3 regions of the Janthinobacterium sp. OK676 genome follow, and region 1 is predicted to be linked to each of the others. Evidence: predicted binding sites of a transcription regulator. Region 1 holds the regulator's gene; each other region holds the start of a gene.
What was found. The regulator sigma-54, encoded in region 1, starts transcription at its own class of promoters, with help from an activator protein. The targets are predictions, from matches to a motif close to TGGCANGNAANCTGCTTT.

Region 1 (10,694 bases):
ATTCCAACGTCACGGACATCATCAGGGGCGAGCGCAGGCGCATGGCCGCCAAGGCCTTGCTGGCGAACGCACCGTCGTCCTGCGCCAGCGAGGCCATGATGGCTGCCACGGAGCCAGCGCTGAAATGGCGATCCAGCGCCGCGCGCGCCGTGGCCAGGGAAGAAACGCCCGCCTTGGCCTGGAACGGCGCCGCCAGGGCCTTGATCGCCACCGGCAAGGCCTCGCCCGGCGTCGATTCGAACAGGTCCAGCAGGGCCCCCACCTGCGCTTCGGGCAGGTAGACATCGGCCAGGCCCGTGTACAGGGCGTCGGCCGCGTTGATCGTCAAGCCCGTCAAGCCCAGGTACAGACCCAGCTGTCCAGCCAGGCGGGACAGGAAATAGCTGCCGCCCACGTCCGGAAACAGGCCGATATTGACTTCCGGCATGGCCATGCGCGTGCGGCCCGTGACGATGCGCAGGCAGTTGCCGGGGCTAGCTTGCGCCACGCCCATGCCCCCGCCCATCACCACGCCATCCATCACGGCAATATACGGTTTCGGATAGAAATGAATCAAATGATTCAAAGCGTATTCTTCCGTAAAGAAATCTTCCAGCAAGGCACTGCCGCCTTGCGGCGTGGCCAGGCCCGCATCGTAAAAGAAACGGATGTCGCCGCCGGCGCACAGGCCCTTCTCGCTGCTGGAGCGGATCACGACGGCGTCCACCTGGGGATCATCGCGCCAGACCAGCAGGGCCGCGCTCAGGGCGCGCACCATGTCCAGCGACAGGGAATTCAAGGCTTTCGGACGGTCGAGCACGATGTGGCCCGTGCGGTTGCGGATGGCAGTCTGGACGAAGTCGCTCATGGCAGGCAGGAAAGAAGTGAAAGTGCAAACATTCTAGCGCCTGCGCGGGGAACATTGCGTTCCGCTGGGCGCAAAAAAGGGCGCAATGTGCGCCCTTAGTTGATCACAACCGGTTGAAAGTCGCAGGCCGCTTAGGCGGGGGCGAATTCTTCTTCCGAGCTGTCTGGCAGATGCTTGATCGCCTCTTTACCGTGCCCTTGCACTTTGGTTTTGTATTTCATCACTTGCCTATCGAGCTTGTCGATCAGGGCATCGATTGCGGCGTACAAGTCTTGCGCCAGGCTTTCCACATAGACGGTCTTGCCACTCAGACGCAGGTTGACTTCGGCCTTTTGACGTTTTTCTTTCTCTTTGAGGTTATCCACGGTCAGAATCACGGCGATATCGATGACTTGATCGAAATGACGTTTCACGCGCTCCAGCTTCGTTTGTACGTATTCACGGATGGCTGGTGTCACTTCGAGATGATGTCCGCTGATGGTGAGATTCATACACACTCCTAAAGATGATCGGGTTCGTGCGGTCCATCGTATCCGGCCCGCAGAGGAACCGAAAAAAACTTACAAACACTTACGCAGGCTCACTGGCGGAATTTTTAATGCTTCCCGGTATTTGGCAACAGTACGTCGCGCAATCACCATGCCTTGTTCCCCCAGCATGTCCGCAATCTTACTGTCGGATAAAGGATTTTTAGGGTCTTCTGCTCCTGTCAGTTGCACGATCAATGCCCGTATCGCCGTCGATGACGCTTCGCCCCCCGCTTCGGTGGCGACGTGGCTACCAAAGAAATATTTCAACTCGAACATGCCGTGCGGGGTCAGCATGTACTTTTGAGTTGTTACCCGCGAGATAGTACTCTCGTGTAAACCCAGTGTATCAGCTATTTCACGGAGCACAAGGGGGCGCATGGCAACGGCCCCATGCGAGAAAAAGTTCTTTTGTCTTTCTACTATCGCCTGTGCCACGCGCAGGATGGTGTCGAAGCGCTGGCGCATATTCTTGATCAGCCACTTGGCTTCCTGCAACTGTGCGCCCATGGCACCTTCGCCCTTGCCCTGCTTGAGCAGGTTGGCGTACATGGCGTTCACGCGCAGGCGCGGCATGACGTCGTTGTTCAGGGTCACTTGCCAGCCATTGCGCGCGCGCTTGACGACGACGTCGGGCACCACGTAATCGGACACGTCAGAGGCGAACACGGCACCCGGATGCGGGTTGCATTGGCGAATCACCGTCTGCGCTTCGCGCAAGTCTTCATCGTCGCAATCGAGGGCTTTTTTCAGCTTGTTGAAATCACGCTGGGCAAACCAGGCCAGGTGCTTTTCCACGATGACGAGGGCCATGCGCCGCGTCACCATGGCAACCTGCGGCAAGCGCTTGATCTGCAGGGCCAGACATTCGGACGCATTGCGCGCGCCCACGCCGGGCGGATCGAAACTTTGCAGCAGCGCCAGGGCCGTGCGCATCTCGTCCGCGTCGATTTCCAGCTCTTCCGGCAGGCGCGCCAGGATGTCGTCGAGCGACTCTTCCAGGTAGCCATTGTCGTCGAGCGCGTCGATGATCAGCTCGACCAGCGCGCGGTCGCGCAATTCGAGCACCGTCACGCGCATCTGCTCCATCAGGTGTTCGCGCAGGGTGCAGTGATGGGCTTCCAGTTGCGGACGGGAATCTTCGTCGTCGGGCGCCTTGCCCCGGCTCGCCTCGCTCCAGTCGCTGTCGCCGCCATCCACGGCGGCCGGGCCCTCGCCCGCCTCGCCGTCAAAGGTTTCCGCTTCAGCCGGCGCCGCGGGCGCCTCCTGGCCTGGCGGCTGGGGCGGCGCTTCGGCCGGCGCGGCCGTCGAACTCAAGGCGCCATCGGACAGCAGGCGCAGCGAACGGTCGAGCGGATCGTCGAGCCGTTCGAGCAGGGGATTGTCCGTCAGCAGTTGCTCTAGTTCCTGGTGCAATTCCAGGGTAGACAATTGCAACAGGCGTATCGATTGCTGCAACTGCGGCGTCAGTGCCAGGTGCTGCGAGGTGCGCAGCTGCAATGATTGTTTCATTGGCTCACATACGGAAGTGTTCGCCCAGATAGACCCGGCGTACCGACTCGTTCGCGATGATGTCGTCGGGGCGTCCCGACGCCAGCACCGAGCCCTGGTTGATGATGTAGGCACGGTCGCAAATACCCAGCGTCTCGCGCACATTATGATCGGTGATGAGCACGCCGATATTGCGCTCCTTCAAGAAGCGCACGATGCGCTGGATCTCGATCACGGCGATCGGATCGACACCGGCGAACGGCTCGTCAAGCAGCACGAAACGGGGATCGGTGGCCAGCGCGCGGGCGATTTCCACGCGGCGGCGCTCGCCGCCCGACAGGGACAAGGCCTGGTTCTCGCGCAACTTTTCAATCTGCAAGTCGGCCAGCAATTTATCCAGACGTTCCTCGATCTCGGCCTTCTTCAGGGGGCGGCCTTCGACGGTCTGGATTTCCAGCACGGCGCGGATATTGTCTTCCACCGTCAGCTTGCGGAACACGGACGCTTCCTGCGGCAGATAGGACAGGCCCATCTGCGCGCGGCGATGGATCGGCAGGCTGGAAATGTCCACGCCGCTGATGTCGATGCTGCCGCCGTCCGACGGCACCAGGCCGACGATCATGTAGAACGAGGTAGTCTTGCCGGCGCCGTTCGGGCCCAGCAACCCCACCACTTCACCGCATTCGACTTGCAGCGAAACATCATGCACGACTTGCCGCTTGCCATAGGTTTTTTGCAGACCGCGAACGATCAGGGTGCTGCCGCAACGAGTATTGTCCATTATTTCGTTCCTGGCGCAGGCGTGGCCGGCGCTTTCTCCGCCGCCGGCGCCTTGGTCTTCGGCTGGATCACCATGCGCACGCTGCCGCCATCGGGCGTGCTGGTGCCGCTGTTGGTATTTTCCATCTGGAATACTTCCTTGCGGCTGTCATACGAGATGAACGCGCCGTTGGCCACGTCGGTCACTTTCGTGCCTTCCAGGCGCGTTACCTTGGCCTTGGAAAACAGTTTCACCACTTCCGTCTTGTTGTCGTATTCCACGCGCTCCGCTTCGCCTTCGATCCACAGGTCGCCCGCGCCATCGCGCTTCTGGCGGAAGGTGGCCAGCTTGCCGGGATCGGCCCAGAAGGTGATGAACTGGTAGCCTTGCGGGTCTTCCGTGATCAGGGCCCGGCCCGCCTTCATGGTCAGGGTGCCCTTGACCAGCACGACGTCGCCCGTCAGGGTGCGGATCTGCTTGACGTCATCGACGTGGCCGCTACGCGCCGTGATGACGGCTTCCTTCTCGGAATCGGCCTTCTCGGCATGCGCCGCGCCCATGATGCCCAGAGAAAATACGGTCAACAGCAAGATGTTCTTCATAGTATGGTTTCCTTGTTTCATTCTGTCATTTTGCCGCCGCGGCCGGGCGCGGTTTCGGCGGGAGGACCATGCGCAGCGCATTCTGCACTTCCACCTCGCCGGTGGCGTTATTGGCTTTCATGCCGATGCCATTGAGGCGCGAGGTGCCCGTCAGGATATCGACAGGCACGTCCGTTTCCATTCTTTCCTCGTCCGGAAACACCGTCAGCGCTTCCGTCTTGATCGTCAGGTTCTGCGCCTTCGGACTGGCCACGCGGTCGATCACGACATTGCGGTGCAGTTGCAGCCGGGTATTGTCCTGGTCGATGTGCGCCAGTTCCGCGTTCATGTTCAACGGCGGCATGCCCGGCGTGAGCTTGCGCACGAAGGGCTGGTCGATGTCGGACGAATCGTCGGCAGGATAATGCGTGAGCTTGGTGCCCGACACGATATAGCTGGGCTTACCCGTCAAGTCCATGCGCACCAGGCTGAAATTGGTGATGAAATAGTCGGGCTCATCCAAGTGCTTGCTGGGCATGGCATCCTGGCCATTCTTGTTCATCACTTCGAGCAGCCAAAAGCTGCCCAGCGCGACGACAACCGCGCCCAGCACGGTGAAAATGATGCGCCAGCGATGGGCGCCTCCTGGCTTACGCATAGGACTTTACTCTTTCAAATGTCACTGGCGAGGCGGCGCGCCTCACTCCAGGAACGGCGCCATGACGCGCGTATAGTTGTCCTGCGCGCGCAGCAGGAATTCGCAGATCTCGCGCACGGCGCCACGGCCGCCGCCGGCCTGCGTCACATGGTGCGCCAGGCCCTGCGCTTCCGGACGCCCGCCCGGCACGCTGACGGCAAAGCCCACGCGTTTCAGGATGGGCGCATCGATGACGTCGTCGCCGATATAGCCGCATTGCTCTTCCGTCAAGCCCGTCAGCGCCAGCAGTTCACGAAACGGCGTCAGCTTGTCGTGACCGCCCTGGTGCACGTGGGTAATGCCCAGGTCCTGCGCGCGGCGCGCCGTGATGGCCGAGCGGCGCGCGCTGATGATGGCCGTCTGCACGCCCGATTCCTGCAGCAGCTTGATGCCCAGGCCATCATACACATTAAACGTTTTCATCATCTCGCCATCGGGGCCGAAATGCAGGCTGCCGTCGGTGAGCACGCCATCGACGTCAAAGATCATCAGTTTGACCTTGGCCGCGCGTGCCAGGTTGTCCGCCACGCTGTCCATCAGATCACCTTCGCTTGCGTCAGGTCATGGATATGCAGCGCGCCCACCAGCTTGCCGTCGGCATCGACGACGAGCATCTGGTTGATGCGGAACTGCTCCATCACGGCCACGGCATCGACGGCCAGGCGTTCGGGCGCGATGCTGCGCGGCTGCGCATGCATGACGTCGCGGATCGCCACTTGCGTGAAGTCCTGCACGCGCTCGAACATGCGGCGCAAGTCGCCATCCGTAAACACGCCCACGGGACGGTTGTCGGCATCGACGATGGCCGTCATGCCCATGCCCTTCTTCGTCATTTCTTCCAGCGCCTGCAGCAGGGATGCCTCAACGGGCACCTTGGGTACGCGTTCGCCGCTGCGCATGACGTCATGCACGTGCGTGAGCAGGCGGCGGCCAAGGGCGCCGCCCGGGTGCGAGCGGGCAAAATCTTCTTCCTTGAAGCCGCGCAAGTCGAGCAAGGCCACGGCGATGGCGTCGCCCAGGGCCAGGGTGACGGTAGTGCTGGCCGTCGGCGCCAGGTTCAGCGGACAGGCTTCTTTTTCAACAGAAATATCCAGGTGCACGTCGGCCAGCTGGGCCAGGCTGGAATTCGGCTTGCCCGTCATGGAAATCAGTACGCCGCCCATGCGCTTGACGACGGGCATGATGGCCATCAGCTCGGACGATTCGCCCGAGTACGATATGGCAATAAAAGCATCGTCCGAGGTGACCATGCCCAGGTCGCCATGGGCCGCTTCGGCCGGATGCACGAACAGGGCCGGCGTACCGGTGGACGCGAGGGTGGCGGCAATCTTGCGCGCGATATGGCCGGACTTGCCGATGCCGGAGACGACGACTCTTCCTTTGCATTGGAGCAACAGCGCCACGGCGCGGCCCACGCTGTCGTCCGTGGCCAGGCGCGCGTGCAGCGCAACGATGGCGTCGGACTCGATCTGCAAGGTGGTGCGGGCTAGCGCAACGGCGCGCTCGGTCGTCGCTTGCATGTCAATTCGATCAAAAGCTTTCAGCATTGTTTTTTCATGGGTTACACTCATGCCCAAAGTATAAACGAATTAGGAAAGCAAAAAACTTGCCAGTCACAACAAACAACGATTTCCATTGACCGCACCGGGCAACCCATGTTTTCCTCGCTTGAACTGACCCTGATGTTACTCGGCAGCGCCGTGCTGGGCGTGGTCGCTTTCAGAATGTTGCATTTGCCGCCCATGCTGGGCTACCTGGCCGTTGGCATCGTCATCGGCCCCCACGCGCTGGGCCTGGCGGCCGAAAACGAGGCCAGCCATACCTTGGCCGAGTTCGGCGTCGTCTTTCTGATGTTTTCCATCGGACTCGAATTTTCCCTGCCCAAGTTCCTCGCCATGCGGCGCATCGTCTTCGGCCTTGGCATGGCGCAGGTGGTCACCACCATCATCGCCACCGTCGTCTTCGGCTGGTTCGTCGGACGCTACCTGTCCGCCTACGTCCACCTGAGCTGGCAAGCCGCGTTCGCCCTGGGTGGCGCGCTGGCCATGTCGTCGACGGCCATCGTGTCGAAAATGCTCACGGAACGGCTGGAACTCGAAAGCGAGCACGGCCGCAAGATCATCGGCATCTTGCTGTTCCAGGACTTGGCCGTCGTGCCCCTGCTGATCCTGATTCCCGCCCTCACGCGCGATTCGGACAACCTGGCCGAAACCCTGGCCTGGGCCGGCGGCAAGGCCCTGGTCGTGCTGATCTTGCTGCTGTTCATCGGCCAGAAGATGGTGCGCGGCTGGCTGACCATCGTTGCCAAGCGCCGCTCGCAAGAATTGTTCATGCTCAACCTGCTCTTGATCACCCTGGGCGCGGCGTGGATCACGGAGCGGGCCGGGCTGTCGCTGGCCCTGGGCGCATTTGTTGCCGGCATGCTCATTTCCGAGACGGAATTCAAGCACCAGGTGGAAGAGGACATCAAACCGTTCCGCGACGTGCTGCTGGGCCTGTTCTTCATCACCGTCGGCATGCTGCTCAATATCCGCGTCGTGTTTGAGAACTGGTGGCTCGTGCTGCTCCTGCTGTGCGGCCCCGTGCTGCTGAAATTTGCCCTGATCGCGGGGCTGGCCCGGCTGTTCGGGTCCAGCAACGGCGTGGCCCTGCGCACGGGTCTGGGGCTGGCGCAGGCGGGCGAGTTCGGCTTCGTGCTGCTGAACCTGGCTGGCGGCATCAAGCTGATGGACCCGTTCGTCGTGCAGGTGGTGCTGGCCTCGATGGTGCTGTCGATGCTGGTGGCGCCCTTCCTCATCGCCAAGTCCGACGCCATCGTCATGAAACTGGCGGCCAACGACTGGATGATGCAATCGCTGGCGCTGACGAAGATTGCCACGCGCACCATGGCGTCGCAGAAACACGTGCTGATCGCCGGCTTCGGGCGCAGCGGGCAAAGCCTGGCCACCCTGCTGGCGGAAGAAAAGATCGAATACCACGCGCTGGACCTGGACCCGGAACGGGTGCAGGAAGCGCAGCTGGCCGGCGCCAACGTCTCGTATGGCGACGCGGGCCGGCGCGAAAGCCTGGTGGCGGCCGGCATCTACCGGGCCAGCGCCGTGGTCATCACGTATGCCAACACGCCGTCGGCGCTGCGGTTATTGCATTTGCTCAATGAAATGGCGCCGACCTTGCCCGTCATCGTGCGCAGCCACGATGATAGCGACCTCGACCAACTCAAAAAGGCGGGCGCGGCCGAAGTGGTGCCGGAATTGATGGAAGGCAGCCTGATGCTCGCTTCACACGCGCTGATCATGATGGGCGTGCCCCTGCGCCGCGTCGTGCACCGGGTGCAGGCGGCGCGCGAGGAACGCTATGCCTCCTTGCGCGGTTATTTCCATGGCACCAGCGATGCGGGCGACGATGCCGAGCTGGAGCGCCTGCATACGGTCACCGTCAGCGACGGCGCGCATTGCGTGGACTTGCCCTTGAGTGCGATCGACGTAGCCGGCTGCGGCGCGTTTGTGACGGCGATCCGCCGCGGCCGCGGCCGCCTCGAAGTCACGCCCGAAACGCAGCTGGCCAGCGGCGACGTGGTGGTGCTGCGCGGCACGGCCGACGCCGTGGCAAAAGCGGAAACTTTACTTTTAAAATAATTAACTGCGCTGCGCCTGCCAGCTGACGACCTTGTTGCGCCCGGCCGCCTTGGCCTGGTACAGGGCCTGGTCCGCGTGCGCCACCAGTTGCTGCGCCACCGTTTCGATCGGTAGCAGGGCAGCGTCCGCTTCCAGGCTGGCCACGCCGATCGACACGCTGACCCACGCCTGCGCGCTGCCAGGCAAGTCGAACATGGTGCCGGCAATGCTGGCGCGGATGCGCTCGGCAACGAAGGTTGCGCTGTCGAGGCTGGCATCGATCAGCAGCACGACGAATTCCTCGCCGCCGAAACGGCCCAGCGCATCGGAGCGGCGCAATTCCGTGCGGATGCGCGTGGCCACTTCGCGCAGCACCTCATCGCCGCCCTGGTGGCCATGCGTGTCATTGACCAATTTAAAATGGTCGATGTCGATATACATGCATGAGATGCAATAATTCTGGCGCCGCGCGCGGGCGATTTCTTCCAGCAGCCGGCGGTCGATATAGCGGCGGTTGTAGACGCCCGTCAGGGAATCGGTCAGGCCGATGTATTTGAGCATTTCATTGCTGATCACGTTTTCCAGGCAAATGGCGATGATGGACGCCATGTGCTTGATGAAGTCCGTGCCCAGCGCAGGCGTAAAGCGCGTCACGTCGCTGCTGGCCAGGTTCAGGCTGCCGATCAGGCGCTTGTTGCGCAGCAAGGGCACCAGCGCCACGCTGCGCAGCGCATCGATGCCGGGAAAGCGGGGGCCATGCACGGCCGCGTCAAACTGTCCCAGCAGCGGCAGCGGCGGCAAGGCCGCTTCGCCTTCGGCCACGGGCTGTGGTGCGGCAAAGCCCAGCTCGGCCACGGCATGCACGAACAGCAATTGCGGGAAGGCGCTGAAATCGACGCCCAGCTTTTCCATCACCAGCACGATATCGTCATCTTCGTCGAGCAGGCTCAAGGTCACGCCGTCGAGGTCGGAAATCACGGGCAAGGTGCGGAAGATGGTGCCGATCAACTCGGGAAACGTGGACGCGCTGACGATTTCCAGGTCGAACGCCTGGTGGCGGCACATGATGTCGTGGTTGCGCTCGACCTGTTCCAGCAGATAGGCCATGCGCGCGCGCAGGGCCTGGTTTTCGGCTTCGAGGCTGGCAATGCGCGGGTCCGGCGGTATTGCTTGATTCATAGAAACCTTAAACCCTTGTATGCGGGCGCCATGCTTAAAATGCCAGTTCGAAACCGATGTCCTGCCCCACCACGATACGCTCATCGCCGCCTTCGGTGACGATGGCGTTCATGCCGAAGCAGATGGCGCCGTCGAGCTCGGGCTTGGCGCGATAGCCATGCATGACGTCGAGCGGGTCCGGGCCTGGCACGCCCGTGGCCTGGTCCACCGACGGGATCGGGCAGCGCGAGCACGGCTTGACGGGTTTCAAGGTGGTCGCGCCGAATTGCAGGAAGTCGGCGTAGTCTTCCTCGAAGGCGCCGATATCGCCGATGACGAGGTTGGGGCGGAAACGGTTCATCGGCAATGCCTCCCGGCCAGCCGCGCGCAGCTTGTCATTCACGTCATCGAGCGAGGCATTGCCCGCGATCAGCACCGGATAACCATCGGCAAACATGGTCTCGGCAGCCACGCCATTGGTCCATGTGGTGCTGGTGGCGCGCACCACGTCCGGGTGAAAGCGCGCCAGGCGGCACGGCACGCCGATGGCATTGGAAAACCAGGTGGCCGTGACGTCGTCGCAATCGTAGGCGCGCACGCTATCGTCCCACACCTGCACCTCGAGCATGGGCGCCAGTTGCGGATGCGGCAAGCCCAGCTCGATTTCCAGGCGCAGCATGCCCGGCGCGCGCAATTCCAGGGTGGTAGCCTTGATGGACGGCACGATCAGCGCCATGCGCGGATATTCGCGCTGGGTCAGGAAGCGGCCCTGCTCATCGACCACCATCCATTCGCGGTCGAACACGTGTTCGCTCATCAGCCCTGAACGCGTCAGGACCGCCTCGCGCAAATGGATGCCGGCGCACGATTTGATGGGATACAGAATGATGTCGGACAGGATGGCCATGAACCGGAGACAGTGTTGCTGCTTCTGTCAGGAAGTTATTCAGAGGCGAAGTATGGCAGCAAAGCGGGCAAGCGTAAATCAGCCAGGCCCAGCCGATGAGGCTGGCCTGGCG
Region 2 (10,694 bases), on a different contig from region 1:
GGAAGGGCGGCGCCTGGTGCGCAGCGGCATCGTCGACATTTCCGAGCGCAAGCAAAGCGAGCAGGAATTGCTCGGCTACCGCGACCACCTGGAAGAACTGGTGCAGCAGCGCACCGCGGCCCTGTCGGTGGCCGTCACCGAGGCCGAATCGGCGAACCGCGCAAAAAGCGTCTTTCTCGCCAACATGAGCCACGAATTGCGCACGCCCTTGAATTCCGTGATCGGCTTTTCGCAGATGATGGCCGATTCGAGCAGCATGTTCGAGGAAGAAAAACATAACCTGGCCATCATCAACCGCGCCGGCCATCATTTGCTCACCCTGATCAACGATATCCTGGAATTGTCGAAAATCGAGGCGGGCCGCATGCAGCTGCAAGCGGGACCCGTCGACTTGAACGGCTTGCTCGACGAGGTGCTCGAGATGGTGCGCATGCGCTCCGGCGACCAGGGCATCGCGCTGCGGCTCGAGCGTTCCGGCGTGCCGCCGCTGGTGCGCCTCGATGGCGCCAAGCTGCGCCAGGTGCTGCTCAATTTGCTGTCGAACGCGCTCAAGTTCATCGAGCAGGGCAGCGTGACCCTGTCGCTGGCCTGCCAGGCGGAGAGCGATGGGCAGGTGGCGCTGGCCTTTGCCGTGCGCGATACGGGCAGCGGCATCGCGGAAGACGACCTGGAACGCATCTTTGAACCGTTCGTGCAGGCCGACAGCGCCGTGGCGCAGGCCGGCACGGGACTGGGACTGACCATTTCGCGCGAATTCGTGCGCCTGATGGGCGGCGAGCTGCGCGTCGAATCGGTCCTGGGGACCGGCTCCATGTTCCACTTCGACTTGCGCGCGCCCTGCGTGCAGTGCCCTGCCGCCGCGCCGCCGGCGCCGGGTCGCGTGGCGCGCCTGCCGGCGGCCCAGCGCGGTCGCACGGTGCTGCTGGTCGACGATGACGACAACTGCCGCAAGCTGCTGACCGGCTTGCTGGCGCCGCTGGGTTTCCAGCTGGACGAGGCGGCGGGCGGCGCGCAGGCGCAAGCCATGCTGGCCGCGCAGCGCTACGACATCGTGCTCAGCGACTGGCGCATGCCGGACATGGACGGCCTGGCGCTGACGCGCTGGCTGCGCGCGCAGCCGGCGCTGGCGCAGCCGCGCCTGGTGATCATGACCGCCTCCGCCTTCGAGGAAGAAAAGCAGGAGGCGCTGGCCGCCGGCGCCGACGGCTTCCTGCGCAAGCCGATCGAGCAGGAACACCTGTTCGCCATGCTGGAGCAGCAGCTGGGCGTGCGCTTCCAGCGCACCGGCGCCATGCCGCCGCGCGTGCCGGCCGCCGCCTTCGACTTGCGGCAGGCGCTGGGACAGCTGGGTGCGGCCGAGCGCCAGGCGCTGCTCGAATCCGTGCAAGCCCTCGATTTGCGGCGCAGCGCCATCGTGCTGGCCGGCGTGGCGACCAGCCTGCCGCAGCTGGCCGCGCACGTCGCCGCCATGCTGGAACAGCATCAATACCAGCCGCTGTGTGCCTTGCTGGCGCAGCTGGCCAGCGAGCCGCAGGGCGAAGACGCATGACGCTTCACCCATCCAAGGGCGCGCGCCTGGGCGGCGTGTCCATCGTGCTGGCCGTCAGCGTGGCGCTGACCTTTGTCGTCACCGCGCTGCTGCTCGTGTTTGCCGTGCTGTTTTACCAGTCCGAACGCGAGCAGCGCTGGCAGCAGCTGCAGCGCAGCCTGTCCGTGAGCGCGGACCAGCTGGCCGTCGCCATCGAACTGCCCCTGTGGAATCTCGATGAAAAGCAGATGCAGGCCATCATGCGCAGCATGCTGGGCAAGCGCGACCTGGTGGCCAGCTCGCTGACGCCGGGCGTCGGCAAGGAGGCGCTGGTCTTGCGCCGCACGGCGGACGGCGCCATCGGCAGCTTTTCCTCGCTGTCCGCGCAGCCCGACTGGCTGGTGCAGCGGCGCCCCGTGACGATGGGCGGACAAGTCATCGGCAGCGTGGCCGTGTACGCGACGCCGGCCCTGCTGCACGCGCAGCTGCGGCAGCGCGCGCTGGGCATCGGCGCCATGATCGTGGCGCTCGACGTGATCCTCGTGGCCAGCATCTGGCTGCTCATGTGGTGCCTGATGCTCAAGCCCCTGAAGGCGATCGGCCAATATGCGGCCGGCATCCAGGCAGGGCAGGGCGAAGCATTCGGCACGCCGCCGAAAGCGTGGTTCCTGGGCGAGCTGCGCACCTTGTACCGCTCCATCCGCGACATGGTGGCGCTGCTCGACAGCCGCTACCGCGCCTTGCAGCGCAGCGAGGAGCGCGTGCAGATGGCCACGGGCGCGGCCAGCATCGGCATCTGGGACTGGAGCGTCAGCAGCGGCGCCTTGCAGTGGGATGAGCAGATGTACGCGCAATTCAAGGCCGATGCGGACAGCGGCATGGCGCCGGCGGCGATCTGGCGCGCGGCGCTGATGCCCGACGATGTGCCGGCCGCCAAGGAGGCCCTGCGCGCCGCCTTGGGCGCCGGCCAGGCGTTTACGCACGAATACCGCATCCTGTGGCCCGATGGCGCCATCCGCTACATCAAGGTCGATGCCGTGATCTTCCGCGACGGGCAGGGCCTGCCCATGCGCCTGGTGGGCTCGAACTACGACATCACGGCGCACCGCGAGGCCGAACTGGAACTGCTGCGCCACCGCCATCACCTGGAAGAACTGGTGGCCGAGCGCACGAGCGCCCTGTCGGTGGCCGTCAGCCAGGCGCAGGCGGCGAACCGCGCGAAGAGCACCTTCCTGGCGAACATGAGCCATGAACTGCGCACGCCCTTGAATTCCGTGATCGGCTTTTCGCGCCTGATGGCCGCCTCGCCCCACATGCACGACGATGAAAAGCGCAACCTGGCCATCATCCACCGCTCGGGCAATCATCTGCTTACCCTGATCAATGAAATCCTCGAACTGTCGAAGGGCGAGGCGGGCCGCCTGCAGGCGCAGACGGCCGTGGTGGCGCTGGCGCCCCTGCTGCAGGAAGTGATGGACATGCTGGGCATGCGCGCCGAGCAGCAGGGCATGACGCTGCGCCTCGATTGCGTCGCCCTGCCGCCGGCCGTGCTGCTCGACGCGACGCGCTTGCGCCAGGTGCTGCTGAACCTGATGTCGAACGCCGTCAAGTTCGCCGGCGGCGGCGAGGTCACCCTGCGCGTGCGCGGCGAACGGCGCGGTGGCGATCAATGGATGCTGTCGTTCGCCGTCTGCGACACGGGCATCGGCATCGCCCCGGAAGACCAGCAGCGCATTTTCGAGCCCTTCGTGCAGGCCGACAGCGCGGGGCCAAAGGATGGCACGGGACTGGGTCTGGCCATCTCGCGCGAATTCGTGCAGCTGATGAAGGGCGAGCTGACGGTGGAATCGACGCCGGGGCAGGGCGCCACTTTCCGTTTCAGCATACCCGCGCAGGCGGCCGAAGCGCCGCCACAGGCGCCCGTGCCGCCGCCGGCAGCACCGGCGCCCGAGGCGCGTCCGGCGCTGCGGGCACAAGACTTGCAACTGCTGGCAGGGGACGAGCGCGCCGCCTTGCTGGTGGCGCTGCGCGAATTGAACCTGGCCAGGGTGGCGCAGCTGCTGGCGGCCTTGCCTGCGGCGGCTGCTCCCTTGCTGGCGCCCCTGCAGGCCATGCTCGACCAGCATCAGTACCGTCAGCTGTGCGACTTGCTGGAGCAGGAAGGCGTGCTGGCCGATGCCTGAAAAGTGTGGGCTGACAACATCGGATTGGCTGAAAAGACGTCCCAAGTGCCGCTGATGGATGGTGCTAAATTGCAATAAAGATTATGATGATGGTATGTAGTTCATCGCAAAGAAATGTCTTGTCCAGCGCGGCAAACGAGCGCCGCGCCTCATCCAAAGCTGAGAGAACTGCTACATGCACCGCGATTTTTCGGAAGTGAACTCGAAGGGCGAAGTACTGATCGTTGAAGATACGCCGGCTTCGCTGAAGCTGTTGAGCGATTTGCTGGGCGGCGCCGGCTATGCCGTGCGCCAGGCGCCGAACGGTGAGCTGGCCCTGTGGACGGCCCAGGCGCGCCCGCCGGAGCTGATCCTGCTCGACGTGCGCATGCCCGGCCTCGACGGCTTTGAAGTATGCCGCCGCCTGAAGGAGATACCGTCCCTGCGCCAGGTGCCGGTGATCTTCCTGTCGGCGCAGTACGACACGGACGACAAGGTGCGCGGCTTTGCGCTGGGCGCCGTCGACTTCATCGCCAAGCCCTTCCAGGCCGAGGAAATCCTGGCCCGCACGGACGCCCATGTGCGCCTGGCGCGTGCGCAGCTGCAGCTGGCGCAGGAGCGCGCCAACCTGGAGCGGAGGGTGGCCGAACGCACGGCCGAACTGGAACAGGTGGCCAGCACCCTGGCGCGCGAAGTGCAGATCCGCCGCGCCAATGAAGAGTTGCTGCGCCTGTCGGGCCAGGTCTTCGAAGCGACGCAGGACGCCATCCTGATCACGGATGCATCGGGCGTCATCGTCACGGCCAATCCCGCTTTTACACGCATCACCGGTTACGCGGCGCCGGAAGTGGTGGGTACGGACATCCTGCGCCTGCACGCCGAACACACGGGCGAAGCGGTGCTGCAGGCCATGCGCCAGGGCTTGCGCAGCAGCGGCTGCTGGTCGGGTGAGGTGCAGACGCGGCGCAAGAGCGGCGACACCTATCCCTGCCTGCTCAGCGCCTCCACCGTGCACGGCCCCGATGGCGCCGTCGTCAACTACATCGGCGTCTTCCTCGACATCAGCGAGCGCAAGGCCGAGCAGCACCTGATCGACTTCCTCTCCTACCACGATGCGCTGACGGGCTTGCCGAACCGCGTGCTGCTGCGCGAGCGCTTCGAACAGGCGCGCGCGAACGCCGTGCGCGACGGCCAGCAGGTGGTGCTGATGTGCCTGGACCTGGACCGCTTCAAGAACATCAACGATTCGCATGGACAGGCCGTCGGCGACAAGGCGCTGCAAGTGGTGGCGCGTTTCCTGTCCGGCTGCGTGCGCGAGGGCGACACGGTGGTGCGCCAGGGCGGCGACGAATTCCAGATCCTGCTGCAGGACGATGCCCTGCTGGGACGCACCCTGGGGCTGGCGCAAACCATCCTGGCCGGCTTGCGCGAAGAATTGAGCGTCGATGGCGAACGCCTGGCCCTGACGACCAGCATCGGCATCGCCATGTGCCCGGCCGATGGCGACAGTCTCGACGACGTGCTGCGCCACGCCGACACGGCCCTCGTGCGCGCCAAGGAAATGGGACGCGACCATTACGCCTTCTTCACGGAGCGCATGGGCAGCGATATCCGCGCCCGCCTGGCCATGCAGCAGCAGCTGCGCGGCGCCATCGGCCGCGATGAATTCGACGTGCACTACCAGCCGCAGATGTGCTTGCGCACGGGCGCCTTGCTGGGTGCGGAAGCCCTGCTGCGCTGGGATAACCCCGTGCTGGGCAAGGTGCCGCCCAGCCTCTTCATCGCGCTGGCCGAGGAATACGGTTTGATCACGGCCATCGGTGAATGGGTGCTCGAAAGCGTGTGCGCGCAAATCCGCGCCTGGCACGACGCGGGCCTGGGCAGCATCAAGGTGGCCGTCAACCTGTCCGGCAAGCAGTTCGCGCAGGACCGCACGGTGCCCTTCGTCGAGGCGGCCTTGCGCAAATACGGCATCGCGCCCGCTTGCCTGGGCATCGAGATCACGGAAAGCACGGTGATGGGCGACCCGGACAAGGCCGTGGCGGCCCTCACGCGCCTGAAGGATATCGGCGTGGGCATTTCGCTCGACGACTTCGGCACCGGCTATTCCAGCCTCGGTTACCTGAAACGCTTTCCCATCGACGTGCTCAAAATCGACAAATCCTTCGTCGACGACGTCACCACCAGCAGCAGCGACGCGGCCATCGCCCGCTCCGTCATCTCGCTGGCGCACAACCTGGACATGCGCGTCATCGCCGAAGGCGTGGAAACGCGCGAACAGGTCGACTTCCTGACGGAACACGGCTGCGATGAAATGCAGGGATATTATTTCAGCCGTCCGCTGGCCGCGGATGCCTTCACGGCCTTGCTGCGCGAACGGCGCACCCTGGCCGCGACCTAAATACCGCGGTGCGGCCGATGCACCATGCCGGTGCGTCCGCTGCAGCGCGGTGCGCGATTCTCACGTTTCCTTCCCCTGACGCTGGCACATATCCTGCTTAGGTAATCGCTTATTTACGCGATTGCCACGCATGCCAGACAGACCCCATCCAGCCACGCCTTCACCAGCCAGCACGCATAGCGCCTGGCAGGCGCAGCTGCGCCTGGGTTTTGCGCTTCACGATGGCGTCAGCCGCCTCGTCGAGCGCACGCACAGCGGCCCCCTGCGCGTGCAAAAGCCCCTGTACCCGGAAGGCGACGCCGTCTGCCACGCCATCATCATCCACCCGCCCGGCGGCGTGGTGGGCGGCGACCAGCTGGCCGTCGACGCCACAGTGGGCGAGGGCGCGCGCGCCTTGCTCACGTCGCCGGGCGCGGCCAAATGGTACCGCGCCAACGGGCATGTCTCGGGCCAGCACGTCGTGCTGCGCGCCGGTAGCGGCGCGGCCATCGAGTGGCTGCCGCAGGAAAGCATTTTCTTCGACCAGGCCTGCGTGCGCCTGCGCCACGAGGTGGAACTGGCGCCCGACGCCAGCTACATCGGCTGCGACATCGTCTGCCTGGGGCGCAGCGCCTCGGGTGAAGTTTTCAACACGGGCAGCATCGATCAGCAGGTGCAGATCCGCCGCGGCGGCAAGCTGCTGTGGTGGGAACAGGGCGTGCTGGCGGCCGGCGGCGCGCTGATGGCCAGCCCGCTGGGATTGGCGGGCCACACGGTGTGCGCCACCCTGATCGCCGTCGGCACGCAAGTTACGCCCGCCGTGCTGGCGGCCGTGCGCGGGATCGGCGTGCCGGCCGGCGCCGCGTTTGGCGCCACGCACATGAAATCGCTGGTGGTGGTGCGCCTGCTGTGCGGCGACAGCGAGGCGGCGCGCCGCGTCATGCTGGCCGCCTGGCAGCTGCTGCGCCCCGCCATGCTGGGACGCGACGCCGTCGTGCCCCGCATCTGGAACACTTGAACAAGCAAGGAATCACAAGGAAAAACATGGACCTGACTCCCCGCGAAAAAGACAAGCTGCTCATTTTTACGGCCGCGCTGCTGGCCGAACGGCGCCTGGCGCGCGGCTTGAAGTTGAATTATCCGGAAGCGGTGGCCCTGATCAGCGCGGCCATCATGGAAGGCGCGCGCGATGGCAAGTCGGTGGCGCAGCTGATGTCGGACGGCACGAAGATACTCTCGCGCGCCGACGTCATGGACGGCATCGCCGAGATGATCCCCGACATCCAGGTGGAAGCGACCTTCCCCGATGGTAGCAAGCTGGTGACCGTGCACCACCCGATACCGTAGTTTTTTGAGAAGGAGCCCCTCATGACCCCAGGCGAATACCAATTGGAAGAAGGCGAAATCAGCTTGAATGCCGGGCGCGCCACGGCCACCGTGGTGGTGGCCAACCGGGGCGACCGGCCGATCCAGGTCGGCTCGCACTTCCACTTTTTTGAAGTCAACCCGGCGCTGGCGTTCGAGCGCTGGCGCGCCTACGGCATGCGCCTGAACATCACGGCCGGCACCGCCGTGCGCTTCGAACCGGGCCAGCAGCGCACCGTGGAACTGGTGGCGCTGGCGGGCGAGCGCAAGGTGTACGGCTTCAATGGCGAAGTGATGGGCGAACTGCAAGACACTCCACCGGGAAAGGATTGAGATGGCCAGTATTCCCCGCAGCGCGTATGCCGAAATGTTCGGCCCCACCAAGGGCGACCGCATCCGCCTGGCCGACACGGAACTGTTCATCGAGATCGAGCATGACTATGCGATCTACGGCGAAGAGGTGAAATTCGGCGGCGGCAAGGTGATCCGCGACGGCATGGGCCAGTCGCAGCGCTGCGCGGCCGAGGTGATGGATACCGTCATCACGAATGCCGTCATCCTCGACCACTGGGGCATCGTGAAGGCCGATATCGGCTTGAAAAATGGCCTGATCTTCGGCATCGGCAAGGCGGGCAACCCCGACATCCAGCCTGGCGTGACCTTGCCCATTGGCGGCGCCACCGAGATCATCGCCGGCGAAGGCATGATCGTCACGGCCGGCGGCGTCGACACGCACATCCACTTCATCTGCCCGCAGCAGATCGAGGAAGCGCTGATGAGCGGCGTGACGACCATGCTGGGTGGCGGCACGGGGCCGGCCGTGGGTACGGCCGCCACCACCTGCACGCCGGGGCCGTGGCACTTGCACGCCATGCTGGCGGCCGCCGACGCCTTCCCGATGAACCTGGGCTTCATGGGCAAAGGCAATGTGAGTTTGCCGCTGCCGCTGGAAGAACAGGTGCGCGCGGGCGCCGTCGGCCTGAAACTGCACGAAGACTGGGGCAGCACGCCGGCCGCCATCGACAACTGCCTGTCCGTCGCGGACCGCATGGATATCCAGGTGGCGCTGCACAGCGATACCCTGAACGAAGGCGGTTTTCTCGAGCATACGCTGGCCGCCTTCAAGGACCGCACCATCCACACGTTCCACACGGAAGGGGCGGGCGGCGGCCATGCGCCCGACATCATCGCCGCCGTGGGGCAAGCCAACGTGCTGCCCTCGTCGACCAACCCGACGCGCCCATTTACCGTCAACACGCTCGACGAGCACCTGGACATGCTGATGGTGTGCCACCACCTGGACCCGGCCATCGCCGAAGACGTGGCCTTTGCCGAGTCGCGCATCCGCCGCGAAACCATCGCCGCGGAAGACATCCTGCACGACATCGGCGCCATCTCGATGATGTCGTCCGACTCGCAAGCGATGGGGCGAGTCGGCGAAGTGATCATGCGCACCTGGCAGACGGCGCACAAGATGAAGGTGCAGCGCGGTGCCTTGGCGCCCGACACGGCCCGCAGCGACAATTTCCGCGCCAAGCGCTACATCGCCAAGTACACGATCAACCCGGCCATCACGCACGGGATTGCGCACGTGGTGGGCTCGATCGAGGCGGGCAAGATCGCCGATATCGTGCTGTGGAAGCCGGCCTTTTTCGGCGTCAAGCCGTCGATGATTTTAAAGGGCGGCATGATCGCGGCCGCGCAGATGGGCGACCCGAACGCGTCGATCCCCACGCCGCAGCCCGTGCACTACCGCATGATGTTCGGCGCCTTCGGCGGCGGCCTGAAAAAGTCGTTTACGTTTGTGTCGCAGGCGGCCTACGACCTCGATATCGGCCACCAGCTGAAACTGAACAAATCCGTCATCGCCGTGAAGAACATGCGCGGCTTGCGCAAGCACGACATGATCCACAACGGCGCCACGCCGCACATGGAAGTGGACCCGGAAACCTATGCCGTGCGCGCCGACGGCCAGCTGCTCGTGTGCGAGGCGGCCGCCGTGCTGCCGATGGCGCAGCGCTATTTTCTATTTTAAGCAGGAGACAAGCATGCTGACTTTGCATACCAAATTAGGTCCCGACGATGAGCGGGCACCCACCGCGCAACTGGTTCTGCCCTACGACCAGCGCGAAAAATGCCGGCTGCGCGCCGTGCTGTCGAATGGCGGCGACGTGGCCGTGTTCACCGTGCGCGGCACGGTGCTGCGCGACGGCGAGCGCATGACGGGGCCAGGCGGGCAGGTGGTGCAGATCGTCGCCGCGCGCGAGCCGACCTACCTGGTGCGGTGCGCCGATGCGCATACCCTGCTGCGCTGCGCTTTCCACCTGGGCAACCGCCACACGCAGGCGCAGGTGGGCGACGGCTTTTTGCGCATCCGCAAGGACGTCGTGCTGAAGGAGATGCTGGAAGGCTTGCAGGCGATGGTGACGGAAGAAAGCGCGCCGTTCGAGCCCGAGGCGGGCGCGTACGGCGGCGGCCATGGCCACCACGACGGCCACGGCCAGCACTTGCTGGCGCCCGTGCCGCTGCGGCAGAAGATCCACCGTCCCAGTGATGCGCCGGGCGCCGCATGATGCAGGCGTCGGCCCTGCTGCACTTGCTGCAGTTCGCCAGCCCGGCCTTGCCGATCGGCGCCTACAGCTATTCGCAGGGGCTGGAAGCGGCGCTCGAGTCTAGCCTGGTGCACGACGCGGCCACGGCGCGCAACTGGATCGCCGAGCATCTGGCGCAGGTGGTGGCGCGCTGGGAAGCGCCCCTGTGCTGGCGGCTGATGCAGGCGTTTGAAGAACAGGATTTGCGCGCCGTGCAGCGCTGGAGCGAGCGCTTCATCGCGTCGCGCGACACGGCGGAATTTCGCGCCGAAACCATCCAGATGGGCTATTCCCTGACCAAATTGCTGGCCGAACTGGGCGTGGCCGACGGCGTCTTGATCGACATGCTGCAGGGACAGGCGGAAGTGGCCCTGCCGACGGCCTATGCCTGCGCCGTGGCGGCGCTGGCCATTCCCCGCGAAGAGGCGCTGCTGGCCATGCTGTTTGCGTGGGCTGAAAACCAGGTGCTCGTCTGCGTGAAATCCGTGCCGCTGGGGCAGGTGGCGGGGCAGCGTTTGCTGCTGTCGCTGCGGCCGGACCTGGAAGCGGCGGCCATCACGGCGCAAACCTTGCAAGACGACGAGATGGGCAACTGGGCGCCGGGCCTGTCGCTGCTGTCGATGCGCCATGAAGTGCAGTACAGCCGCCTGTACCGTTCCTGAACACTA
Region 3 (10,694 bases), on a different contig from region 1:
CCGCGACCTCTTTTTCCAGCAAGGCCAGGGCATCGCCCGCTTCGGCTGGCGTGATGACGCCGCGCGTGGGGTTCTTGTGCAGGATGTCGAGGATACGCTGGGCATGTTCCTGATACATCAGCACTTCAGGGGAGGATTTGGATTTGAATGAGATCAACATAAGCGCTTTCTGAAACTTGTTGTTAGTGTCGAAACAATATCACGACTTGAAATGTCGCACAGGCCGTCCGTTTGTCCCGGATTGCATATTTGCAAGCCGGATAGGCCCATCTGTTGGACAACGCACGTATTTACAAGAGCTCGCTTACCGTGAAAACACCCGTTTAAGCGATCGTTAAGTCTCAATCCAGTTTCACCGAGTCCATGAAGGTGTCGATGGTCTCGCGCGACAGCTTGCTTTCCTCGCCGAGGATGATGACCTGGAAGATGCGTTTATCCTGCGCCACAAAACGCCCGACCAGCAAGACCGGCTTGCCTTGCTGCGTGCCCGTCGCTTCGATGCTCAACGAGCTGCGTTGATGGCTGCCGGCCGCCGTGCTGCTGGCCGCCGAGGCCGATTTTTCGCTGCGCACGGTGCCGTTGATGTTTTTTAACAGGGCAGTTTGCATGGCGGGCAGGGCCGCTTGCGCCTGTTCCGCGCTGTCGAGCACGGCGCTGCCGATGGCGAAGGTATTGCCATCGATTTCGCTGGCCGTCATGGTCAGGCTGACTTTCTTGCCATCGAGATCGATTTCGCGCGTCAGCACGGCGGGCTTGCTGGGAAACAAGGCCGTGAACTGGGCGTCAGGGCTGCGATAGTCGCGCCAGTCGAATTTCGGACTGCAGGCGGTCAGGACGCAGGCGGCCGCGAGCGTAGTCAGAAAGAGGGCAAGTGACGTTTTTTTCATCAGCAGATGGTAGCAGCGCCGCCGATCGCGCGCAATCGCGCACGCGTGGCGGGCGCTGTCGCCTTCATATTTCACGCAGCACGCGCCGGTACTGGATTGCTTCGGCAATGTGCGCCTGCGTGATGCCGGGGCTGCCCGCCAGGTCCGCGATGCTGCGCGCCACGCGCAATACCCTGTGGTAGGTGCGCGCCGACCAGTGCAGGCGCGCCATGGCGCCATGCAGCAACTGTTCGCCGTGTTTGTCCAGGCGGCAATGTTGTTCGATTTCCGTGCTGCTCAGGCGCTGATTGGCTTTTCCCTGGCGTGCCAGTTGCAGGGCAAAGGCTGCCGCGACCCGCGTGGCGATGGCTTGCGTGCTTTCACCGGCGCCAGCGTGCCGGCCCAGCGCCGCCGGCGGCATGGCGGCCACTTCAATCTGCAGGTCGATACGGTCGAGCAGCGGACCGGACAGGCGGCCGTGATAGCGCAGCACGGCGTCCGGCGTGCAGCGGCAGCGTCCCGAGGCGTGACCCAGATAGCCGCACGGGCAGGGATTCATGGCGGCGATCAGCTGAAAGCGGGCCGGAAACTCGGCCTGGCGGGCCGCCCGTGAAATGTTGATCACGCCCGATTCCATGGGCTGGCGCAGCACGTCGAGCACCCGGCGCTGGAATTCGGCGATTTCATCGAGAAACAGCACGCCGCAGTGGGCCAGCGAGATTTCTCCCGGACGCGGAACATTGCCGCCACCCACCAGGGCCACGCCGGACGCCGTCTGGTGCGGGGCGCGATAGGGGCGCCGTTTCCAGTGTTCCACCTTGAAGTGACCTCCCAGCGAATGCACGGCGGCCGATTCCAGCGCCTCTTCGTCGCTCATGGGCGGCAGCACGCCGGGGAAGCGGCTGGCCAGCATGGTCTTGCCCGCGCCCGGCGGCCCCACCATCAGGACGTTATGGCCGCCCGCCGCCGCCACCTCGAGCGCCCGCCGCGCCTGCTGCTGTCCCTGCACGTCGGCGAAGTCCGGATACGCGAAAGCGGGTATGGCCAGCACGGGTTGGTGGCGTTGCAGGGCCGTGTGGCTGGCGTGCGCGGCAAAATGCGCGCAGACCTCGAGCAGGCTGTGGGCGGGATAGATGCAGGCATCGCTGACGAGCGCCGCCTCGTCCGCGTTCGCCTGCGGCAGGATGAAGGCGCGTGGCGCGCCGGCCTGCTTGCGCTGCATGGCAAAGGTCATGGCCAGGGCGCCGCGGATAGGGCGCAACTGGCCCGACAGCGACAGTTCGCCCGCGAATTCGTAGTGATGTAATTGATCGCCCGGCAACTGGCCGGAGGCAGCCAGGATGCCCAGCGCGATGGGCAGATCGAAGCGCCCCGATTCCTTGGGCAGGTCGGCCGGCGCCAGGTTGGCCGTGATGCGCCGCGCCGGCATGTCAAAGCCGCAGTTTTGCAGCGCGGCACGGACGCGGTCGCGCGATTCCTTCACTTCCGTATCCGGCAGGCCGACAATCGTAAAGGAAGGCAAGCCATTGGCAAGGTGGACTTCGACACTTACCTCGGGCGCTTCCATGCCGGCCAGGGCGCGGCTTTTCAGGACGGCCAGACTCATCAGACTCCCCTGTGGCGCGGGCGCGCGCAGGATCAGTCTAGCGCGTGAAGCGCCGTCAGGCTTGAGCTATGCCAGCAAGGCCGTCAATAACGGGCCTGGCTGGCGTCACCTTAGGCCTTCGGCTCGTTCAGGCGTGTTTCCAGTTCGATCAGGCGCAATTCCAGTGCGTCCAGTTTGGCGCGGGTCTTGGCCAGTACTTGCGCCTGGATATCGAATTCCTCGCGCGTGACCAGATCGAGGCGGGCGAAGCCCTGGGTCATCATCGATTTCACGTTTTTCTCGATATCCTTGGCAGGCGAGTTTTCGATGGCTTGATGGATCTTGCCTTGCAAGTCGTTAAAGAAGGTATTCATGTCCATGGTCAGTCCTTTTATGGTGCGGCCTGTGCATCGCACCATTGCGGTGCACAGCGGCGTTAATCTGGTGCGAAACTGGGCAAATTCATAATGCTTTAGCAGCCCCTACCCGCATGGCCACAGGCTTGGAGGGTATGTATGGCCGGAAACGCAGCTGTCAAGGTGGCAAGAGAGCTGGCACGTATTCTGCTAAAGAAGGCATGAACGCTTTGTGATCTCCAGCCAAGATTTTAAACCTCAACCGCTTTAAAAGTTCAATAAAAGGGAATCGCCATGAAGAATCTGTCCAAGAACATGACTTTAGCTGCAGCGTTGACGCTGGCCATGACCGCCTTGTGCGGCAGCGCCATGGCCCAGGATGCAGTGGCGGCGCCCGCTGCGGCCGAAGCCGTACCTGATAACGTGGTGAGCTACAACGTGGCGCTGACCAGCGACTACCGTTACCGCGGCATTTCGCAAAGCCGCTTGAACCCGGCCATCAGCGGCGGCGCCGACTATACCCATAACCCGACGGGCCTGTACGTGGGCACCTGGCTGTCGAGCATCAAATGGATCAAGGATGGCGGCGGCGATACCAGTCTGGAATGGGATATCTATGCTGGCAAGCGTGGCGAGATCAGCAAGGATTTTACCTATGACGTGGGCGGCCTGTACTACTTCTATCCTTCGAATGGGCTGAGCACCAATGCTAACACCTTCGAGCTGTATGGCCAGCTTGGCTATGGCCCGCTGTACATCAAGTACTCGCACTCGACCACCAATCTGTTCGGCGTGGCCGACAGCAAGAACAGCGGCTATCTTGACGTGGGCGGCAACTTCGACCTGATCGATGGCTACATCATGAACGTCCATGTGGGCCGCCAGAAAGTCGAGCACAACGATTCCCTCAGCTATAACGATGTCAAGATCGGCGTGACCAAGGACTTCGGCATGGCGACTGTTTCCCTCGCTGCCGTGAAGGCCAACATCACGTCGCTGGCACCCAATGGCAAGAATCTGGCGAAATCCGGTCTCGTGCTGACCGTATCCAAAACCTTTTAAGCGAGACTGCCATGAAAATGATTACTGCAATCATTAAACCGTTCAAACTGGACGAAGTACGCGAAGCCTTGTCGGCTATCAATGTGCAAGGCATTACTGTCACGGAAGTCAAAGGTTTCGGCCGCCAGAAAGGTCACACGGAACTCTACCGTGGCGCCGAGTATGTCGTCGATTTCCTGCCAAAAACCAAGATTGAAGCGGCCGTCGATGACGCCATTGTCGACCAGGCCATCGAAGCGATCGAAGGCGCCGCGCGTACCGGTAAAATCGGCGATGGCAAGATTTTCGTCTACAACCTGGAACAGGTCATCCGCATCCGTACCGGTGAAACCGGCAACGAAGCGCTCTAAGGGGAATATTGATGCGTAAAAATATAACAAAATTGCTAGCTGGGTTTGCCTGTCTGTGTGCGTTTGGCGTTGCCACGCCGAGCTTTGCCGATGCCCCCGCCAAGACGGAGGCGGCCACCACCACGGCCGTCGCCACCCCCGCCGTCACGCCGGTGCCTGACGCAGTAGCGCCGGCTGCCGCCGCTCCGGCCCCGGCCGCTGCCGCGCCAGCCGCCGCGCCCGTCGCCAACAAGGGCGATACCAGCTTCATGATGATCAGCACCTTGCTGGTGATCTTGATGACGATTCCCGGCCTGGCCCTGTTCTACGGCGGCCTGGTGCGCTCGAAGAACATGCTGTCGGTGCTGATGCAAGTGTTCATGGTGTTCGCGCTGGTCGTCGTGCTGTGGTGCATCTACGGCTATTCGATCGCCTTCACGGAAAAAACCGCCTTCTTCGGTGGCTTCGACCGCCTGTTCCTGAACGGTATCTGGGACCCGGCCAAGGGCACGTTTGCCGCCGCCGCCACCTTCAGCAAGGGCGTCGTCATTCCCGAGTTCGTGTTTGTCGCCTTCCAGGGCACGTTTGCCGCCATCACCTGCGCACTGATCGTCGGCGCCTTTGCCGAGCGCGCCAAGTTTTCCGCCGTGCTGGCCTTCGTCGTGCTGTGGTTCACGTTCGCCTACCTGCCAGCGGCCCACATGGTGTGGTTCTGGACCGGTCCTGACCTGATCACCAACGCCGCCACCTCGGCCAGCGAAGCCCTGAAGGCTGGCTGGATCTGGCAAAAAGGCGCGCTGGACTTCGCCGGCGGCACCGTCGTGCACATCAACGCCGCCGTCGCCGGCCTGGTGGGCGCGATCATGATCGGCAAGCGCGTCGGCTACGGCCGCGAATCGATGGCGCCGCACTCGCTGACGATGACCATGATAGGCGCATCCCTGCTGTGGGTGGGCTGGTTCGGTTTCAATGCCGGTTCCTCGCTGGAAGCGGGCGACGTGGCTGCGCTGGCCTTCGTCAATACCTTGCTGGCCACTGCCGCCGCCACCCTGTCGTGGGTATTCGGCGAGTGGATCAGCAAAGGCAAGCCATCGATGCTCGGTGGCGCTTCGGGTGCCGTCGCCGGGCTGGTGGCGATCACCCCGGCGGCCGGCTTTGTCGGCCCGATGGGCGGCCTGGTCATGGGCTTGCTGGCAGGTATTGTCTGCCTGTGGGGCGTGAATGGCCTGAAACGCCTGATCGGCGCCGACGATTCGCTCGACGTGTTCGGCGTGCATGGCGTGGGCGGCATCCTCGGTGCCTTGCTGACGGGTGTGTTTGCTGCACCACAATTGGGCGGCCAGGGCATCTTCGACTATGTCACCAACAAGATGTCGGCGGATCCGTACTCGATCGGCCATCAAGTGTGGGTGCAGGCGCAAGCGGTCGGCACCACCATCCTCTGGTCTGCCATCATTTCCGTCATCGCCTATAAACTGGTCGACATCGTCATTGGCCTGCGCGTACCGGAAGAAGAAGAGCGCGAAGGCCTCGATATCACGAGCCATGGCGAGCAGGCGTATCATGGCTAAATAGTAATTATCTGGCATGCCAGCGCTCCGGCGCGGCATGTCCGGCTGGAAAAGGCGCCTCATTGAGGTGCCTTTTTTTCGTTGTGGGAATGTAAAAGGTCTTTAAAACAAGGCTTTTGCCCCGATTTGGGGTACTTACACGGTAATATAGTCGGCAGTTCTGTGTGCTTTTTTGAATACTGCACATAATTTAAGGATGTAACTATGGTTCCCCATCTCGTCACGGCCCTGACCGGACCGCTGCTCGACCTCGAAAAAAAGATTCTGGCCGCGACGCCGGCCATTGAGCGCTGGTTTCGCATGGAGTGGCAAGAGCACACGCCGCCCTTCTATTGCTCGGTAGACTTGCGCAACGCCGGCTACAAGCTGGCGCCCGTCGACACCAATCTGTTCCCTGGCGGTTTTCACAACCTGGCCACGGAAATGCTGCCCCTGTCCGTGCAAGCGGCCATGGCCGCCATCGACAAGTATTGCCCGGATGCCCGTAATCTGCTGATCGTGCCGGAATTGCACAACACTACGCCGCAGTACCTGCAAAACGTGGCGCGATTGATGCAAATCTTCCGCCAGACGGGGCTGCACGTGCGCTTCGGCTCGTGGTCGCCCGAGATTACCCAACCCACGCCGCTGGCACTGCCGGACGGCAACATGCTCGTCATCGAGCCGCTCGTGCGCCTGAACAATGGCCGCCGTCTGGGCTTGAAGGATTTCGACCCGTGCACGATTCTGCTGAATAACGACTTGTCGGACGGTATACCCGATATCTTGCAAAATATTCATGAGCAAAGCCTGCTGCCGCCCTTGCACGCTGGCTGGGCCTTGCGTCGCAAGAGCAACCACTACACGGCCTACGATGAAGTGGTGAAAAAATTCGGCAAGATGATCGATGTCGACCCGTGGATGCTCAACCCTTTCCACGCCAAGTGCAGCGACGTCAATTTCCAGGAAGGCGAGGGCGAAGATGCGCTGGCCGCCAGCGTCGACGTGTTGCTGGCCAAGATCCGCAAGAAATACAAGGAATACGGCATCAAGGAAAAGCCGTTCGTCATCGTCAAGCCCGATGCGGGCACGTATGGCACGGGCATCATGACGGTGCGCGACGCGAGCGAAGTGCGCGACCTGTCGCGCAAGCAGCGCGAAAAAATGTCCATCGTCAAGGATGGCCAGCTGGTGACCGACGTCATCATCCAGGAAGGCGTACCCACGTTTGAAAGCATCAAGGATGCCGTGGCCGAGCCCGTCGTCTACATGATCGACCGCTATGTGGTGGGCGGCTTCTACCGCGTGCATGCTGAAAAAGGCGTGGACCAGAACCTGAACGCGCCCGGCTCGCAGTACGTGCCGCTGGCGTTTGCCCAGCAGCATGCCGTGCCGGACTTGAAGGCCAAGCCGGGCACGGCCGCGCCGAACCGCTTCTATGTGTATGGCGTGGTGGCGCGCCTGGCCTTGCTGGCCGCGTCGCTGGAAATGGAGCGCACGGACCCGAATCCCGAGGTGTATTGAGCCACCGACGAGACTTGCCGGGCGCGGCGACTACCGCGCCTGGCGATCTCGGCTAGAATCAAGCATTCCTTATCCAGGCTCCCCGATTGGACGCACCATGAAAATTGCATTCCTTGCCGACCCGCTGGCAGGCTTCAAGACTTACAAAGATTCCACTTTCGCCATGATGCGCGAGGCGGCCAAACGCGGCCACGCCGTCTACGCCTTCGAACAGAAGGACATGGCGCTGGAAGAGGGCATCGTCACGGCAAGGGTCAAACACATCGAGCTGACGGGTGACGAGCACGACTGGTACAAGGTAGTCTCCACCGAAGAAGTGCGCTTGTCGGCGCTGGACGCCATCATCGAGCGCAAGGACCCGCCGTTCGACATGGAATACGTGTATGGCACGTATTTGCTGGAACTGGCGGAAAAGCAGGGCGCCTGCGTCTTCAACAGGCCGTCCGCCATCCGCGACAACAACGAAAAGCTGGCCATCGCCCAGTTTTCCGAATTCACGTCGCCGACCCTGGTGACGTCGGACGAAGCGCGCCTGCGCGCCTTCCACGCCAAGCACCAGGACGTCATCTTCAAGCCGCTCGACGGCATGGGCGGCACGGGCATCTTCCGCGTCAAGGCCGACGGCCTGAACCTGGGCGCCATCATCGAGACGCTGACGGACAACGGCGCGCAAACCATCATGGCGCAGCGTTTCATCGCCGACATCGTCAAGGGCGACAAGCGCATCCTCGTCATCGGCGGCAAGCCGGTGCCGTTTTCGCTGGCGCGCATCCCGCAAGCGGGCGAAGTGCGGGGCAACCTGGCCGCCGGTGGCACGGGCGTGGCGCAGCCATTGACGGCGCGCGACCTGGAAATCGCTGAAAAGCTGGGCCCGATCCTGGCCGCGCGCGGCCTGATGCTGGTAGGATTGGACGTGATCGGCGACTACCTGACGGAAGTCAACGTCACCAGCCCGACCTGTTTCCAGGAAATCATGCAGCAGACGGGTTTTGACGTGGCCGCCATGTTTGTCGACGCCGTCGAGCATGGCGTTGCGCAAGCGCAGCAGCGCTAAAAGGTGGAATGACTATGGTAGGGATTTTGCTCATGACACATGCACCGCTGGGACAGGCATTCATCGCCGCCTGCGCGCACGTGTTCCGGGGGCCAACGGAACGGTTTGAAGCCATCGACGTCGTCGCCGACCAGGACCTGGCGGAAGTGCAGAAGCTGGCGTCGGACGCCATCTGCCGCCTCGACGACGGTTCCGGCGTGCTGGTGATTACCGACGTGAAGGGCGGCACGCCGTCGAACTGCTGCAACAAGCTGGCCGACGCGGGCAGGGTGGAAGTCATCGCCGGCATCAGCCTGCCGATGCTGCTGCGCGCCATCACGTACCGCCGCGACACGCTCGACGTGGTGGTGGAGATGGCGCTGGCCGGTGCGCAAAGCGGCGCCGTGCGCGTCGATAACCGCATTCGCGTGGGCGAGTAAAGAGTGACATGGCCGCCGCCCTGAAGGCGGCGGGTTTTATAGCAGGGCTGGCAACAATGCAGTGCATTCAGGGATAGAGACCATACAAAAATGATTCAAAAAGAACTCGAAATCATCAACAAGCTGGGACTGCACGCACGCGCCTCCGCCAAATTTACCCAGCTCGCCGCCAAGTTCAAGAGCGACGTCTGGCTGACCCGCAATGCGCGCCGCATCAATGCCAAGTCCATCATGGGCGTGATGATGCTGGCCGCCGGCAAGGGCGCGAAAGTGACCCTGGAAGCCGAGGGCGATGACGAGCAGGCATGTGTCGATGCGCTCACCGCCCTGATTAATGACAGGTTTGGCGAAGGCGAGTAATGCCCGCCGAACGCAGCCGCAGCCGCATTCCGACAGGTCACCCCATGGCATCTTTCACGCTCCACGGCATCCCGGTTTCCCGCGGCATCGCCATCGGCCGCGCGCACCTGCTGGCGCCGGCCGCCCTTGACGTCAAACATTACCTGGTGGCGCAGGAGCAGATCGAAGCCGAAGTCCAGCGCCTGCAAAACGCCATCGCCACCGTCCACAAGGAACTGCAAATCCTGTGGAACGAGCTGCCGAAGGACGCCCCCACGGAACTGGGCGCGTTCATCGACGTGCATGCGCTGATCCTGTCGGACCCGATGATCGCCGAAGCGCCGCTCGACATCATCCGTTCGCGCCACTACAACGCCGAATGGGCGCTGCTGACGCAAATCGATGAATTGTCGGCCCAGTTCGACGAAATCGAAGACCCGTACCTGCGCGAGCGCAAGGCCGACATCCAGCAAGTGGCCGAGCGCGTGCTGAAGGTCTTGCTGGGCACGGAACAGCTGCTGCCCAAGGCAGCCACCGCGGACGAGCTGGTGGCGCAGATGATCGTCGTCGCCCACGATATTTCGCCGGCCGACATGCTGCAGTTCCGCGACCGCTCCTTCATCGGTTTCATCACCGACGTGGGCGGGCAGAACTCGCACACGGCCATCGTCGCGCGCAGCCTCGATATCCCGGCCGCCGTCGGCATGTCGCAGGCGTCGATGCTGATCGAGCAGGACGACTGGCTGATCATCGACGGCGACGCCGGTGTCGTCATCGCCAACCCCAGCCCGCTGGTGCTGGAACAGTACCGCGAGCGCCAGGTGGCCATGCAGCGCGCGCGCAAGAAGCTGGGCAAGCTGAAAAAGACGCCGGCCGTCACCAAATGCGGCACGCCCGTCACCCTGCTGGCGAATATCGAATTGCCCGAGGATTGCGCGTTTGCGTTGGAGTCCGGCGCCAGCGGCGTGGGCCTGTTCCGCTCCGAATTCCTGTTCATGGGCCGCGCCCACAAGATCCCCACCGAGGACGAGCAATTCGAGGCCTACCGCAACACGGTGCAGTCGATGAAGGGCCGCGTGGTGACCATCCGCACGCTCGACATCGGCGCCGACAAGCCGCTCGACCAGGCAGACCATACGGCCCTGAATCCCGCCCTCGGCTTGCGCGCCATCCGCTATTGCCTGGCCGAGCCGCAGCTGTTCCTGACGCAGCTGCGCGCCATCCTGCGCGCCTCGGCCTTCGGCAAGGTGCGCATCCTGATCCCCATGCTCGCGCATGCATTCGAGATCGACCAGTCGCTGGCCATGATCGCGCAAGCGAAGGCCAGCCTGCGCGAGGAGGGCGTCAAGTTCGACGATGACGTCGAAGTGGGGGCCATGATCGAGATTCCGGCCGCCGCGCTGGCCTTGCCCATGTTCGTCAAGCGCATGGACTTCCTGTCGATCGGCACGAATGATCTGATCCAGTACACCCTGGCCATCGACCGGGTCGACTACGAAGTGGCGCATTTGTACAATCCGCTGCACCCGGCCGTTCTGCAATTGATCTCCATGACGATCGCGGCCGGCCACAAGGCGGGCATCGACGTGGCCGTCTGCGGCGAGATGGCG

Region 2: the regulator sigma-54 is predicted to act here: its motif matches at 6,174-6,191, upstream of BLU39_RS15610 (urease accessory protein UreD).
Region 3: the regulator sigma-54 is predicted to act here: its motif matches at 3,004-3,021, upstream of BLU39_RS21440 (TorF family putative porin).

Annotation. Positions count from the first base shown of each region.
Region 1 covers NZ_FNHA01000015.1:72,498-83,191, reverse strand. The annotation lists gene BLU39_RS25125 (enoyl-CoA hydratase/isomerase family protein) at 1-847, opposite strand, end outside; gene raiA (ribosome hibernation-promoting factor, HPF/YfiA family) at 979-1,338, opposite strand; gene BLU39_RS25115 (RNA polymerase factor sigma-54) at 1,408-2,886, opposite strand; gene lptB (LPS export ABC transporter ATP-binding protein) at 2,891-3,646, opposite strand; gene lptA (lipopolysaccharide transport periplasmic protein LptA) at 3,646-4,227, opposite strand; gene lptC (LPS export ABC transporter periplasmic protein LptC) at 4,253-4,864, opposite strand; gene BLU39_RS25095 (KdsC family phosphatase) at 4,907-5,440, opposite strand; gene BLU39_RS25090 (KpsF/GutQ family sugar-phosphate isomerase) at 5,440-6,450, opposite strand; gene BLU39_RS25085 (monovalent cation:proton antiporter family protein) at 6,559-8,538, shown strand; gene BLU39_RS25080 (GGDEF domain-containing protein) at 8,539-9,696, opposite strand; gene BLU39_RS25075 (MOSC domain-containing protein) at 9,731-10,582, opposite strand.
Region 2 covers NZ_FNHA01000007.1:173,356-184,049, forward strand. The annotation lists gene BLU39_RS15595 (sensor histidine kinase) at 1-1,549, shown strand, start outside; gene BLU39_RS15600 (sensor histidine kinase) at 1,546-3,711, shown strand; gene BLU39_RS15605 (two-component system response regulator) at 3,887-6,091, shown strand; gene BLU39_RS15610 (urease accessory protein UreD) at 6,222-7,088, shown strand; gene BLU39_RS15615 (urease subunit gamma) at 7,115-7,417, shown strand; gene BLU39_RS15620 (urease subunit beta) at 7,439-7,768, shown strand; gene ureC (urease subunit alpha) at 7,770-9,470, shown strand; gene ureE (urease accessory protein UreE) at 9,484-10,008, shown strand; gene BLU39_RS15635 (urease accessory protein UreF) at 10,008-10,688, shown strand.
Region 3 covers NZ_FNHA01000012.1:335-11,028, forward strand. The annotation lists gene BLU39_RS21420 (DUF1840 domain-containing protein) at 1-160, opposite strand, end outside; gene BLU39_RS21425 (hypothetical protein) at 342-887, opposite strand; gene BLU39_RS21430 (YifB family Mg chelatase-like AAA ATPase) at 952-2,472, opposite strand; gene BLU39_RS21435 (accessory factor UbiK family protein) at 2,583-2,831, opposite strand; gene BLU39_RS21440 (TorF family putative porin) at 3,102-3,869, shown strand; gene BLU39_RS21445 (P-II family nitrogen regulator) at 3,881-4,219, shown strand; gene BLU39_RS21450 (ammonium transporter) at 4,231-5,769, shown strand; gene gshA (glutamate--cysteine ligase) at 5,974-7,272, shown strand; gene gshB (glutathione synthase) at 7,370-8,326, shown strand; gene BLU39_RS21465 (PTS sugar transporter subunit IIA) at 8,341-8,745, shown strand; gene BLU39_RS21470 (HPr family phosphocarrier protein) at 8,836-9,105, shown strand; gene ptsP (phosphoenolpyruvate--protein phosphotransferase) at 9,150-10,694, shown strand, end outside.